DNA from 2 places in the Piscinibacter sp. PDB5-1 genome. Region 2 is predicted to be linked to the other one. Evidence: riboswitches for the same ligand, from Rfam matches in the RefSeq annotation. Region 2 holds a riboswitch; the other holds the start of a gene.
What was found. A riboswitch is a leader RNA that binds a small molecule or an ion and turns the genes downstream of it on or off. The one in region 2 is predicted to bind thiamine pyrophosphate.
Positions count from the first base shown of each region.

Region 1: linked by a shared signal. The riboswitch ahead of thiC (phosphomethylpyrimidine synthase ThiC) and the one ahead of AC1KAT_RS13610 (TonB-dependent siderophore receptor) in region 2 are both predicted to bind thiamine pyrophosphate.

Region 1 covers NZ_JBWVZL010000005.1:254,503-261,495, reverse strand. The annotation lists gene thiC (phosphomethylpyrimidine synthase ThiC) at 1-1,645, opposite strand, end outside; TPP riboswitch at 1,701-1,814, opposite strand; gene AC1KAT_RS20055 (NAD(P)H-dependent oxidoreductase subunit E) at 1,970-3,772, shown strand; gene AC1KAT_RS20050 (2Fe-2S iron-sulfur cluster-binding protein) at 3,775-4,485, shown strand; gene AC1KAT_RS20045 (NADH-quinone oxidoreductase subunit B family protein) at 4,478-5,044, shown strand; gene AC1KAT_RS20040 (Ni/Fe hydrogenase subunit alpha) at 5,044-6,540, shown strand; gene AC1KAT_RS20035 (hydrogenase maturation protease) at 6,537-6,993, shown strand, end outside.
Region 2 covers NZ_JBWVZL010000003.1:170,326-177,318, forward strand. The annotation lists gene AC1KAT_RS13590 (sulfate adenylyltransferase subunit 1) at 1-848, shown strand, start outside; gene cobA (uroporphyrinogen-III C-methyltransferase) at 859-1,581, shown strand; gene fdxA (ferredoxin FdxA) at 1,651-1,974, shown strand; gene AC1KAT_RS13605 (NAD(P)/FAD-dependent oxidoreductase) at 2,048-3,148, shown strand; TPP riboswitch at 3,176-3,279, shown strand; gene AC1KAT_RS13610 (TonB-dependent siderophore receptor) at 3,326-5,494, shown strand; tRNA gene AC1KAT_RS13615 (tRNA-Asn) at 5,530-5,605, shown strand; gene AC1KAT_RS13620 (ParA family protein) at 5,728-6,606, shown strand; gene AC1KAT_RS13625 (hypothetical protein) at 6,603-6,993, shown strand, end outside.

The sequences.
Region 1 (6,993 bases), on a different contig from region 2:
CGAGGCGGAACTGGTCTTCCCAGCGGAATTCGAAGCGCGCCTTGCTGACCGCGTTGTCCCACATCTGCGCCCCCGGAAAGCCCTTGGCCAGGTCGGCCGCGTGCGCGGCGATCTTGTAGGCGATCAGCCCCTGCTTCACGTCGTCGCGGTTGGGCAGGCCCAGGTGCTCTTTCGGCGTCACATAGCAAAGCATCGCCGTGCCGTACCAGCCGATGTTGGCCGCGCCCATGGCCGAGCTGATGTGGTCGTAGCCGGGCGAGATGTCGGTGATCAGCGGGCCCAGTGTGTAGAACGGGGCTTCGAAGCAACTGGTCAGCTGCTTGTCCACGTTTTCTTTCACCAGCTGCAGCGGCACGTGGCCGGGGCCTTCGATCATCACCTGCACGTCGTGCTTCCAGGCCACCTGCGTCAGCTCGCCCAGCGTGTGCAGCTCGGCGAACTGGGCTTCGTCGTTGGCGTCGGCGATCGACCCCGGCCGCAGGCCGTCGCCGAGCGAGAAGGCCACGTCGTAGGCGGCCATCAGTTCGCAGATTTCTTCGAAGTGCGTGTAGAGGAAGTTCTCTTGGTGGTGCGCGAGGCACCACTTGGCCATGATCGAGCCGCCGCGCGAGACGATGCCGGTGAGCCGGTTGGCCGTCAGCGGCACATAGGCCAGGCGCACGCCGGCGTGGATGGTGAAGTAGTCCACCCCCTGCTCGGCCTGCTCGACCAGCGTGTCTCGAAACAGCGGCCAGCTCAGCTCTTCGGCCAGGCCGCCGACCTTCTCCAACGCCTGGTAGATCGGCACCGTGCCGATGGGCACCGGCGAGTTGCGCAGGATCCACTCGCGCGTTTCGTGGATGTTGGCGCCGGTCGAGAGGTCCATCACCGTGTCGGCGCCCCAGCGGATGGCCCACACCAGCTTGTCCACCTCTTCTTCGATGCTCGACGTGACGGCCGAGTTGCCGATGTTGGCGTTGACCTTGACCAGGAAATTGCGGCCGATCGCCATCGGCTCGCTCTCGGGGTGGTTGATGTTGTTCGGGATGATCGCGCGGCCGCGCGCCACCTCGTCGCGCACGAACTCGGGCGTGATGTCGGCCACCAGCGCCGCGCCGAACGAATAGCCGTGCTTGGGCACGCGCTCTTTGGCCAGGCGCTCGCGCAGCTGGGCGCGCACCAGGTTCTCGCGCACGGCGACGAACTCCATCTCGGGCGTGACGAGGCCGCGCCGTGCGTAGTGCATCTGCGTCACGTTGCAGCCGCTGCGCGCGCGGCGCGGCACCGGCTGCGCCGCCATGCGCAGCGCATGCAAATCGGTGTTGGCCAGGCGCTCGCGGCCGTAGGCGCTGCTGATGCCGGCGAGCGCTTCGGTGTCGCCGCGCTCGGCGATCCACGCCGCACGCAGGGCGGGCAGGCCGCGCGTGATGTCGAGCGTGGCGGCCGGGTCGGTGTAAGGCCCCGAGGCGTCGTACACGCGCAGCGGCGGGTTGGGCTCGACCGTGCCGTCGGCATGCTGCGTGTCGGTGAGCGTGATCTCGCGGAAGGGCACGCGCACGTCGGCACGCGCGCCGCTGAGGTGAACCTTGCGCGAGCCGGCGAAGGGCGTGCGGGTGATGCGCGCGGTGAGGGCTTGCGCGTCAACGTGGGAAGGGGGCTTGGCCATGCGGTCTCCGGGAGTGGGCTTGCCTGGGAGACCGGGGCATCCGAGGGTGGATGCACCGAGGCCGAGTGCTGTTTCCTACGCGGGGACGAGCCCGATCAGGTTCAACGGGTTGGGTGCAGTGCACCCTCTCAGCCTTGGTTTGTGGACCTCGGCACCCCGACAAGCGGGCGCGATTCTAGTCAAGGGCCGCGACACGCCCGGGCAAAGCCCCTGTGCGCGGCTTGCGTTCATCGACACCCCGGATTGACGCAGCGCAAGCCGCGGCGCAGCCTGTCGGGTCGAATGCCGCGCACGATGTCTGCTTCGTCCCCACCCTTGCCCGCGATGCTCCACCCCGCACACGCCACCGCCGTGGGCGAGGCCCTGCACCGCCACGGCGCGCGGCGCGAAGCCCTGGTGCAGGTGCTGCGCGAGGTGCAATCAAGCACCCACTGGCTGCCGCGCCCGGTGCTCGCACGCATCGCGCAGGGCGTGGGCCTGAGCCCCGCCGTCGTCGAGGGCGTCGCAAGCTTCTATCGCTTCTTTCACCTGCAACCGGTCGGTCGCACGCACCTCGTGTTCAGCGACAACCTGCCCGAGCGATTGCAAGGCAGCCGCGCGCTGGCCCGCGAGCTGTGCCGCCGGCTCGGCGTGCGGCGCGGCGAGGTGCGGGCCGACGGCCGCGTGAGCGTCGGCCATGCCTCGTGCACCGGCCTGCCCGACCAGGGCCCGGCGCTGCTGGTCAACCAGCACCAGGTGCTCACGCGCCTGACACCCGAGCGCGTGGCGCAGCTCGCCGACCTGGTCGAGGCCGACGTGCCGCCCGCGCAATGGCCCGCCGAATGGCAACGCGTGGACGACCAGGTGCAGCGCGCCGACGTGCTGCTGTCGGCCGCGCCCTTGCAAGGCGAAGCCCTGCGGGCGACCCTGGCGCGCGGGGCCGACGCGGCGCTGGCCGAAGTCACCGCCTCGCGCTTGCGCGGTCGCGGCGGCGCGGGTTTCGACACCGCCACCAAGTGGTTGCTGTGCCGCCAGCACCCCGTGCCCGAAGGCGGCACCCGCGTGGTCGTGTGCAACGCCGACGAGGGCGAGCCCGGCACCTTCAAAGACCGCGTGCTGCTCACGCGCCAGGCCCACACCGTGTTCGAGGGCATGGCGGTCGCGGCGCGGCTGATCGGCGCGCGGCAGGGTTTTCTGTACCTGCGCGGCGAGTACCGCTTCCTGCTCGAAGCGCTTGAAGCCACGCTGCAGGCGCGGCGCGACGCGGGCCTGCTCGGGCACGGCATCGCGGGGGTCGAGGGCTTCGACTTCGACATCGCCATCCACCTCGGCGCGGGGGCCTACGTGTGCGGCGAAGAAAGCGCGCTGATCGAATCGCTCGAAGGCAAGCGCGGCACGCCGCGCATCCGCCCGCCCTTTCCGGTCGAACGCGGCTACCTGGGCCAGCCGACCATCGTCAACAACGTCGAGACCTTCTGCGCCGCCGCCCACATCGCGCAACGGGGTGGCGCGTGGTGGGCTGGCCTCGGCACGCCGCACAGCACCGGCACCAAGCTGCATTCGGTCAGCGGCGACTGCGCCCGGCCCGGCGTCTACGAGTACCCCTTCGGCGTGAGCATCGCGCAGCTGCTGCACGACTGCGGCGCGCAGCGCGCGCAGGCCGTGCAGGTGGGCGGGCCCTCGGGCCTGTGCGTGTCGGCCGACGAGTTCGGGCGCCGGCTCGCGTTCGAAGACCTGCCGACCGCCGGCGCCTTCATGGTGTTCGACGACACACGCGACATGTTCGAGGTGGCGCGCGGCTTCTCGCACTTCTTCGCGCACGAAAGCTGCGGCTTCTGCACGCCCTGCCGCGTGGGCACCGAGCTGATCGTGCGCCGCATGGACAAGCTGGCCCAGGGCCACGGCTCGATGTTCGACGAGGCCGAGCTGCGCGAACTCGAATCGCTGTTGCAAGGCAGCACCCATTGCGGCCTGGGCGCCACCGCCGCGCACCCGCTGCGCGATACGCTGCTGCGCTTTCGGCCTGCCTACGAACGCCGGCTGCAGGCGCCGGGCTTCGTGCCCGGCTTCGACCTCGACGCCGAGCTCGCCCCGGCCCGCCGCGTCACCGGCCGCGACGACGCGCACGCCCACCTGGACCGACGCTGACCATGTCGCACTTCCTGCTCGATGGCGTCGAGATCGCGTTCACCCCCGGCGACACCGTGATGCGCGCCGCCGCCCGCGCCGGCCACGTGCTGCCCCACCTGTGCTGGCGCGACGACCTCGGCGAAAGCGGCGCCTGCCGCGTGTGCACCGTGAAGGTCAACGGCCGCTGGGCGGCGGCCTGCATTACACCGGCCGCCGACGGCGCCGTGGTCGAGAACCGCAACGACGAACTCGACGCCAAACGCCGCATGCTGCTGCAGATGCTGTTCGTCGAAGGCAACCACTTCTGCCCCAGTTGCGAAAAAAGCGGCGACTGCCAGTTGCAGGCCACGGCCTACGCGATGGGCATGACCGACCCGCACTTCGAAGAGTTTTCACCCAACCGGCCGGTGGACGCGAGCCACCCCACGATGTGGCTGGACCTGAACCGCTGCATCCTCTGCAAGCTGTGCGTGCGCGCCAGCCACGAGGTCGATGGCAAGGGCGTGTTCGCCATCGGCGGCCATGGCGTGGGCACGCACCTGCTCGTCAACTCACCCACGGGCCGGCTGGGCGACAGCGCCTTCGAGGCCGGCGACCTGGCGGCCCGCGTGTGCCCGGTCGGGGCGATCCTGCCGAAGCGGCGCGGCTTCGCGGTGCCCATCGGCGAGCGGCGCTTCGACCACGAACCAGCCTGCAGCGGCCCGGCCGCAGCGAAGGACGGCGATGACTGAGCCCGCGCCCCGCAAGCTGCGCGTCGCCACCGTGTCGCTGGCCGGCTGCTTCGGTTGCCACATGTCGATGCTCGACATCGACGAGCGCCTGTTCGAGCTGATCGAGCACGTGCAATTCGACCGCTCGCCGCTCACGGACCTCAAGCACTGCGGTCCTTGCGACATCGGCCTCGTCGAAGGGGGGTTGTGCAACGCGGAGAACGTGCTCGTGCTGCGCGAGTTTCGTGCGCAGTGCCGCCTGCTGGTGGCCGTCGGCGCCTGCGCGATCAACGGCGGGCTGCCGGCGCAGCGCAACGCGCTCGACATCGGCGACATCCTCGGCGAGGTCTACGGTGTGCACGGCGATCCGCGCCCCGGCCTGGCCGCCGGCAGCGCCGTGCCCAACGACCCCGAACTGCCGCTGCCGCTGGCCAAGGTGCACCCGGTGCACGAGGTCGTGCACATCGACCACTTCTTGCCCGGCTGTCCGCCGAGTGCCGACACCTTCTGGGCCTTCTTCACCGACGTGATCGCCGGCCGCACGCCGACGCTTGCGCCTTCGCTGATCCGCTACGACTGATGACTGCTGCTGCCGAACCCACGCTGCGCCGTGTCGCCATCGACCCCGTCTCGCGCGTCGAAGGCCACGGCAAGGTCACGCTGCTGCTCGACGAACACAACCGCGTGCAGCAGGCGCGGCTGCACATCGTCGAGTTCCGCGGCTTCGAGGCCTTCATCGCCGGCCGGCCCTACTGGGAGGTGCCGGTGATGGTGCAGCGACTGTGCGGCATCTGCCCCGTGTCGCACCACCTGGCCGCGAGCAAGGCGCTCGACGTCGCGCTCGGCGTGGTCGCGCAGGTGCCGCCCAGCGCACAGGCCCTGCGCCGCCTGATGCACCACGGGCAGGTGATGCAGTCGCACGCGCTGCACTTCTTTCACCTGTCGTCGCCCGACCTCTTGTTCGGCTTCGACAGCGAGGTGGCCCGCCGCAACATCGTCGGCGTCGCGGCCGCGCACCCCGAGGTGGCGCGCCAGGGCGTGCTCTTGCGCAAGTACGGGCAAGAGGTGATCCGCCTGACCGCCGGCAAGCGCGTGCACGGCACGGGCTCGGTGCCCGGCGGTGTGAACCGCCACCTCACGCGCGACGAACGCGACGGCCTGGCCGCGCAGGTGCCGCAGATGATCGGCTGGTGCGAAGCGGCCGTCGATCTGGTGGCGCAATTGCACGAACAGAACCGCCCGCTGTACGACAGCTTCGGCCGCCTGCACTCGGGCTGGATGTCGTTGGTGCGGCCCGGCGATGGCGCGATGGACCTGTACGACGGCGTGCTGCAGGTGCGCGATGCGCAAGGCCGGGTCATCGTCGATGCGGCCGACCCGCAGCGCTACCTCGACCTCATCGAAGAGGCCGTCGAGCCGTGGACGTACATGAAGTTTCCGTACCTGCGCGCGCTCGGCCGCGAGGCCGGCTGGTACCGCGTCGGCCCGCTGGCGCGGGTGCAGAACTGCACGCACATCCCCACCCCGCGCGCCGAGGCCGCGCGCCAGCGCTTCGTGGCCGGCGGCCCGGTGCAATCGACCCTGGCCTACCACTGGGCCCGCATGGTCGAGATGCTGCATGCGATGGAGGTGATCAGCGAGCTGCTGCACGACGACGCGCTGATCGGCGGCGACCTGGCCGCGACGCTGCCGGTGCACACGGCGGGCCCGCGCGAAGGCGTGGGCGTGCTCGAAGCGCCGCGCGGCACGCTGATCCACCACTACGCGCTCGACGACAACGACCTCGTGCGCTGGTGCAACCTGATCGTCAGCACCACGCACAACAACCACGCGATGAACGAGTCGGTGCGCGCAGTGGCCGACCAGTTCTTCGACGGCCGCGAGTTGAGCGAGGGGCTGCTGAACCACATCGAGGTCGCCATCCGCGCCTACGACCCCTGCCTGAGTTGCGCCACGCACGCGCTGGGCGCGATGCCGCTGCGCGTGGCGCTGGTCGAAGCCGACGGCCGCACCCGCGACGTGGTGCAGCGGCACGGCGACGGCCGCTTCGAACATGTGACGGGGGTGCTGGCATGAAACCCTGGCTCGTGATCGCCGTCGGCAACCCCAGCCGGGGCGACGACGCCCTCGGCCCCACGCTGATCGACCGCCTGCACGCGCACAACCTGCGCGACGTGGAGCTGCTGACCGACTTTCAGCTGCAGGTCGAACACGCGCTCGACCTGCAAGACCGGCGCGGCGTGCTCTTCATCGACGCCGCGCACCCGGGCCGTGCCGACGAGCCCGTGCAGTTGCGCCCGCTGGCGCCCGACGCCGGCCCGCCGGTGGGCAGCCACGCGCTGCGGCCCGAGGCCGTGTTGCAGGTGGCGGGCCGCTTACTGAAGCGGGTGCCGCCCGCGTGGCTGTTGGCCATCGAAGGCGTGTCGTTCGGCCTCGGCGAGGGCCTGAGCGAAGCCGCCCGCCAGCGCCTGGCCGACGCCGAGCAGCGGGCGCTCGCCTGGCTGCACGAACGCCGCAGCGCCCTCACGC
Region 2 (6,993 bases):
TGCGCGTGCCCAGCATCGTCTTCGCGGTGAACAAGCTCGACGCCGTCGCCGACCCGGCGCGCGCGTTCAACACCGTCAGCGAAGCGCTGCGGGCCTTCGCCCAGCAGGCCGGCATCGACGTCGCCGGGATCATCCCGTGCTCGGCGCTGCGTGGCGACAACGTCACGCAGCCCCTCGATGCCGACTGGTACGACGGCCCCTCGCTGCTGCAACTGCTCGAATCGCTGCCCGCGCTGCAAGAGCGCAAAGAGGGTGACCTGCTGATCCCCGTGCAGTACGTGTCGCGTGAAGGCGAAGGCACCGGCAACCAGCCGCGTTCGCTGTTCGGCCGCGTGGCCCATGGCCGCGTGAAGGCCGGCGACGAAGTGCAGATCTTCCCGAGCGGCCAGACCGCCCTCGTCGCCGAGGTGCGCCTTGCCGGCGACACGGTGGATGTGGTCGAAGCCGGCCAGTCGGCCGGCGTGCTGCTCGACCGCCAACTCGACGTGTCGCGCGGCGACTGGATCGCCACGCCCAAGACCATCAAAGAGACCCAGCGCTTCTCGGCCACGCTCGCCTGGCTCGACACCGAGCCCGCCGTCGTCGGCCGCAAGTACTGGGTGCGCCACGGCAACCGCTGGGTGCAGGCGCGCATCTCCAGCATCGAGAGCCGGCTCGACATCCACTCGCTGCAAGCGACCGAAGCCCACGAACTCGCCGTCAACGAGATCGGCCACGTGGTGATCGAGACCCAGCAGGCGCTGCCGGTCGAGCCCTATGCCGACAACCGCGTCGGCGGCGCGCTGATCATCGTGGACCCGGCCAGCAACCGCACCAGCGGCGCGCTGCTGGTCAAGGCCGCAGCCTGACGCCGGCATCATGGGCTTCGTCGTCTTCATCGGGGCCGGTCCCGGCTCTGCCGACCTCATCACGCTGCGTGGTGCGCGGCGTCTGGGCGACGCCGACGTGGTGCTGTACGACGCCCTCACCGACCCCGCCCTGCGCGACTTCGCGCCCAAGGCACAGTGGCTGCACGTGGGCAAGCGCGGCTTCCGCGACAGCACCGGGCAGGACGAGATCAACGCCCTGCTCATCGAACACGCGCGAAAAGCCCAGCTGGTGGTGCGGCTCAAGGGGGGCGACCCGAGCATGTTCGCACGCCTCGAAGAAGAGCTTGATGCGCTGGCCGAAGCTGGCATCGACAGCGAGGTGATCCCGGGCGTGACCTCCGCGCTCGCCGCGGCGGCAGCGTCCAAGCGCCCCCTCACGCGTCGCGGCAACGGCCGCAGCCTGAGCCTCACCACGGCGATGACGCGCACCGGCGACATGCACGCCTCGCGCACGGCCGACACCGAAGTCTTCTACATGGCCGGCAAGCAACTGGCCGCGCTGTCGGCCCGCCTGCTCGACGCCGGTTGGCCCGCCGACACCCCGGTCAGCGTGGTCTCGCGCGCCGGCTGGCCCGACAGCCTTCACAGCGACCACTGCGTTGCCACGCTGGCAGAGGCCAGCCCCTTGCATGCCGACCGGCCGGCGGTCGTCACGGTCGGTGCCGGGGCACGCCCGCTGGGCACCGGTGCTGCACTGCCGGCTCCAGGGTGAACCCGAACCCGTAAAATCCCGCGTTTCGCCTTGTGGCGAACCCCTTTTCCCTTCCTACCCCTTCGAGCCATGACTCACGTCGTCACCGAATCGTGCATCCGCTGCAAGTACACCGACTGCGTCGATGTCTGCCCCGTCGATTGCTTCCGCGAAGGCCCCAACTTCCTCACCATCGACCCCGATGAGTGCATCGACTGCGCCGTGTGCATTCCCGAGTGCCCGGTCAACGCGATCATGCCGGAGGAGGACGTGCCGGGCGACCAGCAGCACATGATCAAGCTGAACGCCGACCTGGCGAAAAACTGGCCCAGCATCACCAAGCGCAAGGCCGCGCTGCCCGATGCCGACGAGTGGAAAGACAAAACGGGCAAGCTGTCCGAGTTGATCAAGTAACTCGCGTTGCCCCTTGTCTGCGGCGTTGTTTGCCCCTCACTTCGATTGAGTCGCAGCGCGTGACCTGTCCCGAGTGAGCCTCGCCGCATCGCACCCTTCGCCCATCGAGACCGACGCCCTGATCATCGGGGCCGGTCCGGTGGGCTTGTTCCAGGTGTTCCAGCTCGGGCTGCTCGAAATCCGCGCCCATGTGGTCGATTCGCTGCCGCATGCCGGCGGCCAGTGCGTCGAGCTGTACGCCGACAAGCCGATCTACGACATCCCCGGCATCACCCGCTGCACCGGGCGCGAACTGGTCGAGCGCCTGCTCGCGCAGGTCGCCCCCTTCGAGCCCCAGTGGCACCTCGGCCAAGAGGTCGCCACCCTCGCCCGCCGTGACGATGGTCGCTTTGACGCCAGCACCTCCACCGGCACGCGCTTCATCGCCAAAACAGTCTTCGTTGCCGGCGGCGTGGGGTCGTTCCAGCCCCGCCAGCTGAAGGTGGAAGGCATCGAGGCATTTCGCGGCACGCAGCTCTTCTACGAGATGCAGCCGGCCGCGCGTTTCGCCGGCCAGCACGTGGTGGTGACCGGCGCCGACGACACCGCGCTCGACGCCGCCTGCCGGCTGGCCGACGCCCCCCCGGCAGAGCGCCCGGCGCGCGTCACCTTGCTGCACCGGCGCGATGCGTTCCAGGGCGCACCCGAACTCATCGCCCGAACGCAGGCCTTGCGCAACAGCGGCGCACTGCACTTCCAGGCCGGCCAGATCGCGGGCCTCGATGAGGCCGATGGCCGGCTGCAGGCTCTGCGCGTGCTCGACATCGAAGGCGACACGCACGCGCTGCGGCTCGATGCGCTGTTCGCCTTCCTCGGCGTGAGCCCGCGGCTCGGGCCCATCGCCGACTGGGGCCTGGCCCTCGAACGCAAGCAGGTCGTCGTGGACACCGAGAAGTTCGAGACGTCCACGCCCGGCCTCTTCGCGGTCGGCGACATCAACACCTACCCCGGCAAGAAGAAGCTGATCCTCTGCGGCTTTCACGAGGCCACGCTCGCGGCCTATGGCGCCACGGCGCATGTGTTCCCGGACAAGCGCATCCAGATGCAGTACACGACCACGAGTCCACGGCTGCATGCGCTGCTCGGTGTCGCCACCACAGGCGCGAGCGGGCACGCCGAAGGCCACGCGCCATAATCGCCGGCTTGCGTGGCCCTGCCGCGCAGCCTTCGCTGGGGGTGTTGGACGAGAGCTTCTCGCCCGACTGAGACAGTCCCTTTGAACCTGATTGAGGTAATCCTCGCGCAGGGAAGCACGCTCCGAAGCCACGGCTTCGCGTCCGCATGCGGCCTTGCGTTCCATCTCGAACGTGTCATGGCCCATCGCATCACTTCCGCTTCGTCCCGTCCCCGCCTGCGCGCGGTATCCCTGGCTGCTTTCGCGCTGTGTGCCAGCGCAGCGGCTCCGCAGGCCTGGTCGCAATCCTCGTCCACGCTGCCGCCCGTCACGGTGAGCGGCCGCAGCGCGCCCACCGCCGACGTGGCCGGCTGGGGTGAACTGAGCTGGGTCGAGGCACCGTTCCAGACCAGCGTCGTCGCGCTCGACCAGATGCGCGCGCGCGGCGTGCAGCGCATCGCCGACCTGTCGCGCATCGACCCGTCGGTGAGCGATGCGTACAACTCGGTGGGCTACTGGGACTCGGTCACCGTGCGTGGCTTCGTCATCGACAACCGTTTCAACTACCGCCGCGACGGCCTGCCGATCAACGCCGAGACGTCCATCCCGCTCGACAACAAAGACCGCCTCGAAGTGCTCAAAGGCACAAGCGGCATGCAGTCGGGCACCAGTGCCCCGGGTGGCCTGGTCAACGTGGTCGTCAAGCGCCCGCTGACCGACCCGCTGCGCTTCGGCCAGGTGGCCTGGGGCGAACGTGGTTCGGTGCTCGCAGCCATCGACCTGAGCCAGCGCTTCGGTGAGCAAAAAGAATTCGGCCTGCGCCTGAACGCCGCGCACGAGCACCTGAACCCGAAGCTGCGCTCGGCGCGCGGCAGCCGCCACCTCGTGGCCGCTGCCGCCGACTGGCGCCTCGACAGCCGCACCACGGTCGAAGCCGAAGCCGAGATCAGCCGCCGCTCGCAGCCCAGCCAACCGGCGTTCAGCCTGCTCGGCAACAGCGTGCCCACGCCGGGCGATGCGCGCATCAACCTCAACAACCAGCAGTGGGCACAACCGGTCGGGATGGACGCGAACACCGCCTCGGTGCGGCTCACGCGCAAGCTCGACGCCTGGCGCTTCACCGCGCACGCGATGACGCAGCGCCTGCGCACCGACGACCGGCTGGCCTTCCCCTACGGCTGCACGGCCGAGAGCGCCTGGGACCGCTATTGCAGCGACGGCACCTACGACCTGTACGACTACCGCAGCGAGAACGAGCGCCGCCGCAGCGACGCCGTCGAACTGGCCGTGCACGGCGACCTGCGCACGGGCGACATCCGCCACCGCCTCTCGACCGGTGTGCTGTACCACCAGGCCCGCAACCGCTTCCAGAACCAGGCGTTCAACCAGACCTTCCGCTTCCCGGGCGAAGCCGTGCCGACCGGCATCGGCAATGTGAACGGCACCCTGCTTGCCTACGCCAACCCGACGGCCGACGACACCAGCACCAACCGCGACGAGCGCAGCACCGAGTTCTTCGTGCGCGATGTCCTGCAGTTCACCGAACGCCTGACCGGCTGGGTCGGCCTGCGACAGACCCGCCTGCACCGCGACAGCGTCGAGACCGACGGCAGCGAAGCCACCGACTACCGCCAGTCGATCACCACCCCGTGGCTGGCCGCGAGCTACCGCATCGGCGAGTCGCGCTCGCTGTACGCCAGCTGGGGCCAGGGTGCTGAGAGCGAAGTCACGCCCAACCTGCCGGGCTACGTCAACCCGGGCCAGGCCCTGCCGGCGCGCAAGAGCGAGCAGGTGGAGCTTGGCTACAAGACCAGCGGCCGCACGCTGAGCTGGGGCCTCGCGTGGTTCCAGATCGAGCAACCGACCTGGGGCCAAGACGGCAGCGGCGCGCTGGTCGAAGACGGCGACAAGCGTCACCGCGGCCTCGAAGCCACACTCGGCTGGCGCGCCGGCGCGTGGTCGCTGCAAGGCGGCCTGCAAGCACTGCACGCACGCCGCATCGGCGCAGGCATCGACCCCACCGAGAACGGCAAACGTCCGACCAACGTGCCGGCGCTGTCGCTCAAGCTGTTTGGCACGCACGCCTTGCAAGCGGTGCAAGGCCTCGAACTGCAAGCCGGTCTCGTCGCCGAGAGCGACCGCATGGTGCTGCCCGACAACAGCGTGCGCATCCCGGGCTATGGCCGTGTGGACCTCGGCGCGACCTTCGAGCAACGCCAGGACAACGGCACGCTCACTTGGCGCCTCGGTCTCGAGAACGCCTTCGACCGCCAAGCCTGGCGCGAGTCGCCCTACCAGTACGGCCACGCCTACCTGTACCCGCTGGCTCCGCGCACGCTGCGCATTTCGGTTGAAGCAAGTCTTTGATTCTTGAAAAAACACGCTATACTGCGAGGCTCTGTTCCTCGATAGCTCAGTCGGTAGAGCGCCGGACTGTTAATCCGTAGGTCCCTGGTTCGAGCCCAGGTCGGGGAGCCAAAAATCGAAAGCCTTAGCGAGAAATCGCTAAGGCATCTTCGAAATCACTTGGAACGAGGTTGCTGCCACGCAGCGCCTCGCGTCCTCCAGACGCCACTCAAGGTCACTCTGGAGGATGTCCAATGAAGCAGACGTTTGCTGCCCTCAGTTCGAAGGGCGGGGTCGGGAAGACCACAACACTCGCCAACATCGGCGGGTTGCTCGCCGACATGGGCGAGCGCGTTTTGATGGTGGATGCGGACATCCAGCCATCCCTCACCAAGTACTACGACCTGACCTACGAGGCGCCTCAAGGCCTCGTCGAGGTCATCACCCAGGGCACGGTGACGCCTCAGTGCATTTCGCGCACCTCCGTGCCGAACCTCGACGTCATCAAGTCCAACGACGGTGATGCCCAGCTGCAACACTGGCTGTACGGTCGCCCCGACCAGCGCACACGGCTGGCCACGGCCCTCAAGTCGCCGTACATCGACGATCACTACGACTACATCCTGATCGACACGCAAGGTGCCCTCGGCCCCCTGCAGACAGCTGCTGCGTTCGCGGCCGACATGCTGATCAGCCCCCTGCCCCCGGATACCCCCAGCATCCGCGAATTCCGCAGCGGCACGCTTCGCGCGCTTCAGCGCCTCGCACAAGACGCGTCCGAGCCGCGCGCCGACCTGGCGCCCATCCGTGCAGTGATCTGCAAGTTCGACTTCTCGCGCGATGCCAGGAACCTGCTGACCGACCTGGCCAGCGAGTTCGGAGAGGACGATCGCGTGAGCTTCATTTCCACGGTCATTCCACTGGCCGTCGCGTACCGCGAAGCCTTCTCGCTTCGCGTGCCGGTTCACCAGGTCAGCCGCACCGGCGGCGCTCGCAACCTGTCGGGCTACGAGGTGATGCACCGACTGGTATGGGATCTGGTCCCCAAGCTGTACGGGCACTTCGCGGGCCGCATGGTCGGCAATCCGGACGAAGTCTTCGGCACGGCCAACCGCTCGGGGGTGACGCAATGAGCCCTCCGAAGAAGCAACCAAGCGAGTTTGTCGGTCTGCCGTTGACCATCAGCACAGAGAGGGTGCTTCAGCACGAGGATCGCGCCGCCAACAAACAGCGGCGCGGGGTGCTCAATTTCAGCGCCCTGACCAAGCAGGAGCCTCCTGCTCAGCCCAGTGAGGCGACCAACCGGCCGTTGACCAAGCGCGAGCTTGAAGAACAGGTGCGCCGCGACAGCTACCGCGTCGGCGACCCCACGCCGACGAGCGTCGATCTGCGCAAGGCGGATCTGCCTGGCTTCATGCGTCTTGAAGCATCGGCGATAAAGACGTACGACCACAACCCGCGGATTTTCAAGAACGAGAAGCGCGAGGACATCAAGGCATCCCTGCTGGCACACGGCCACC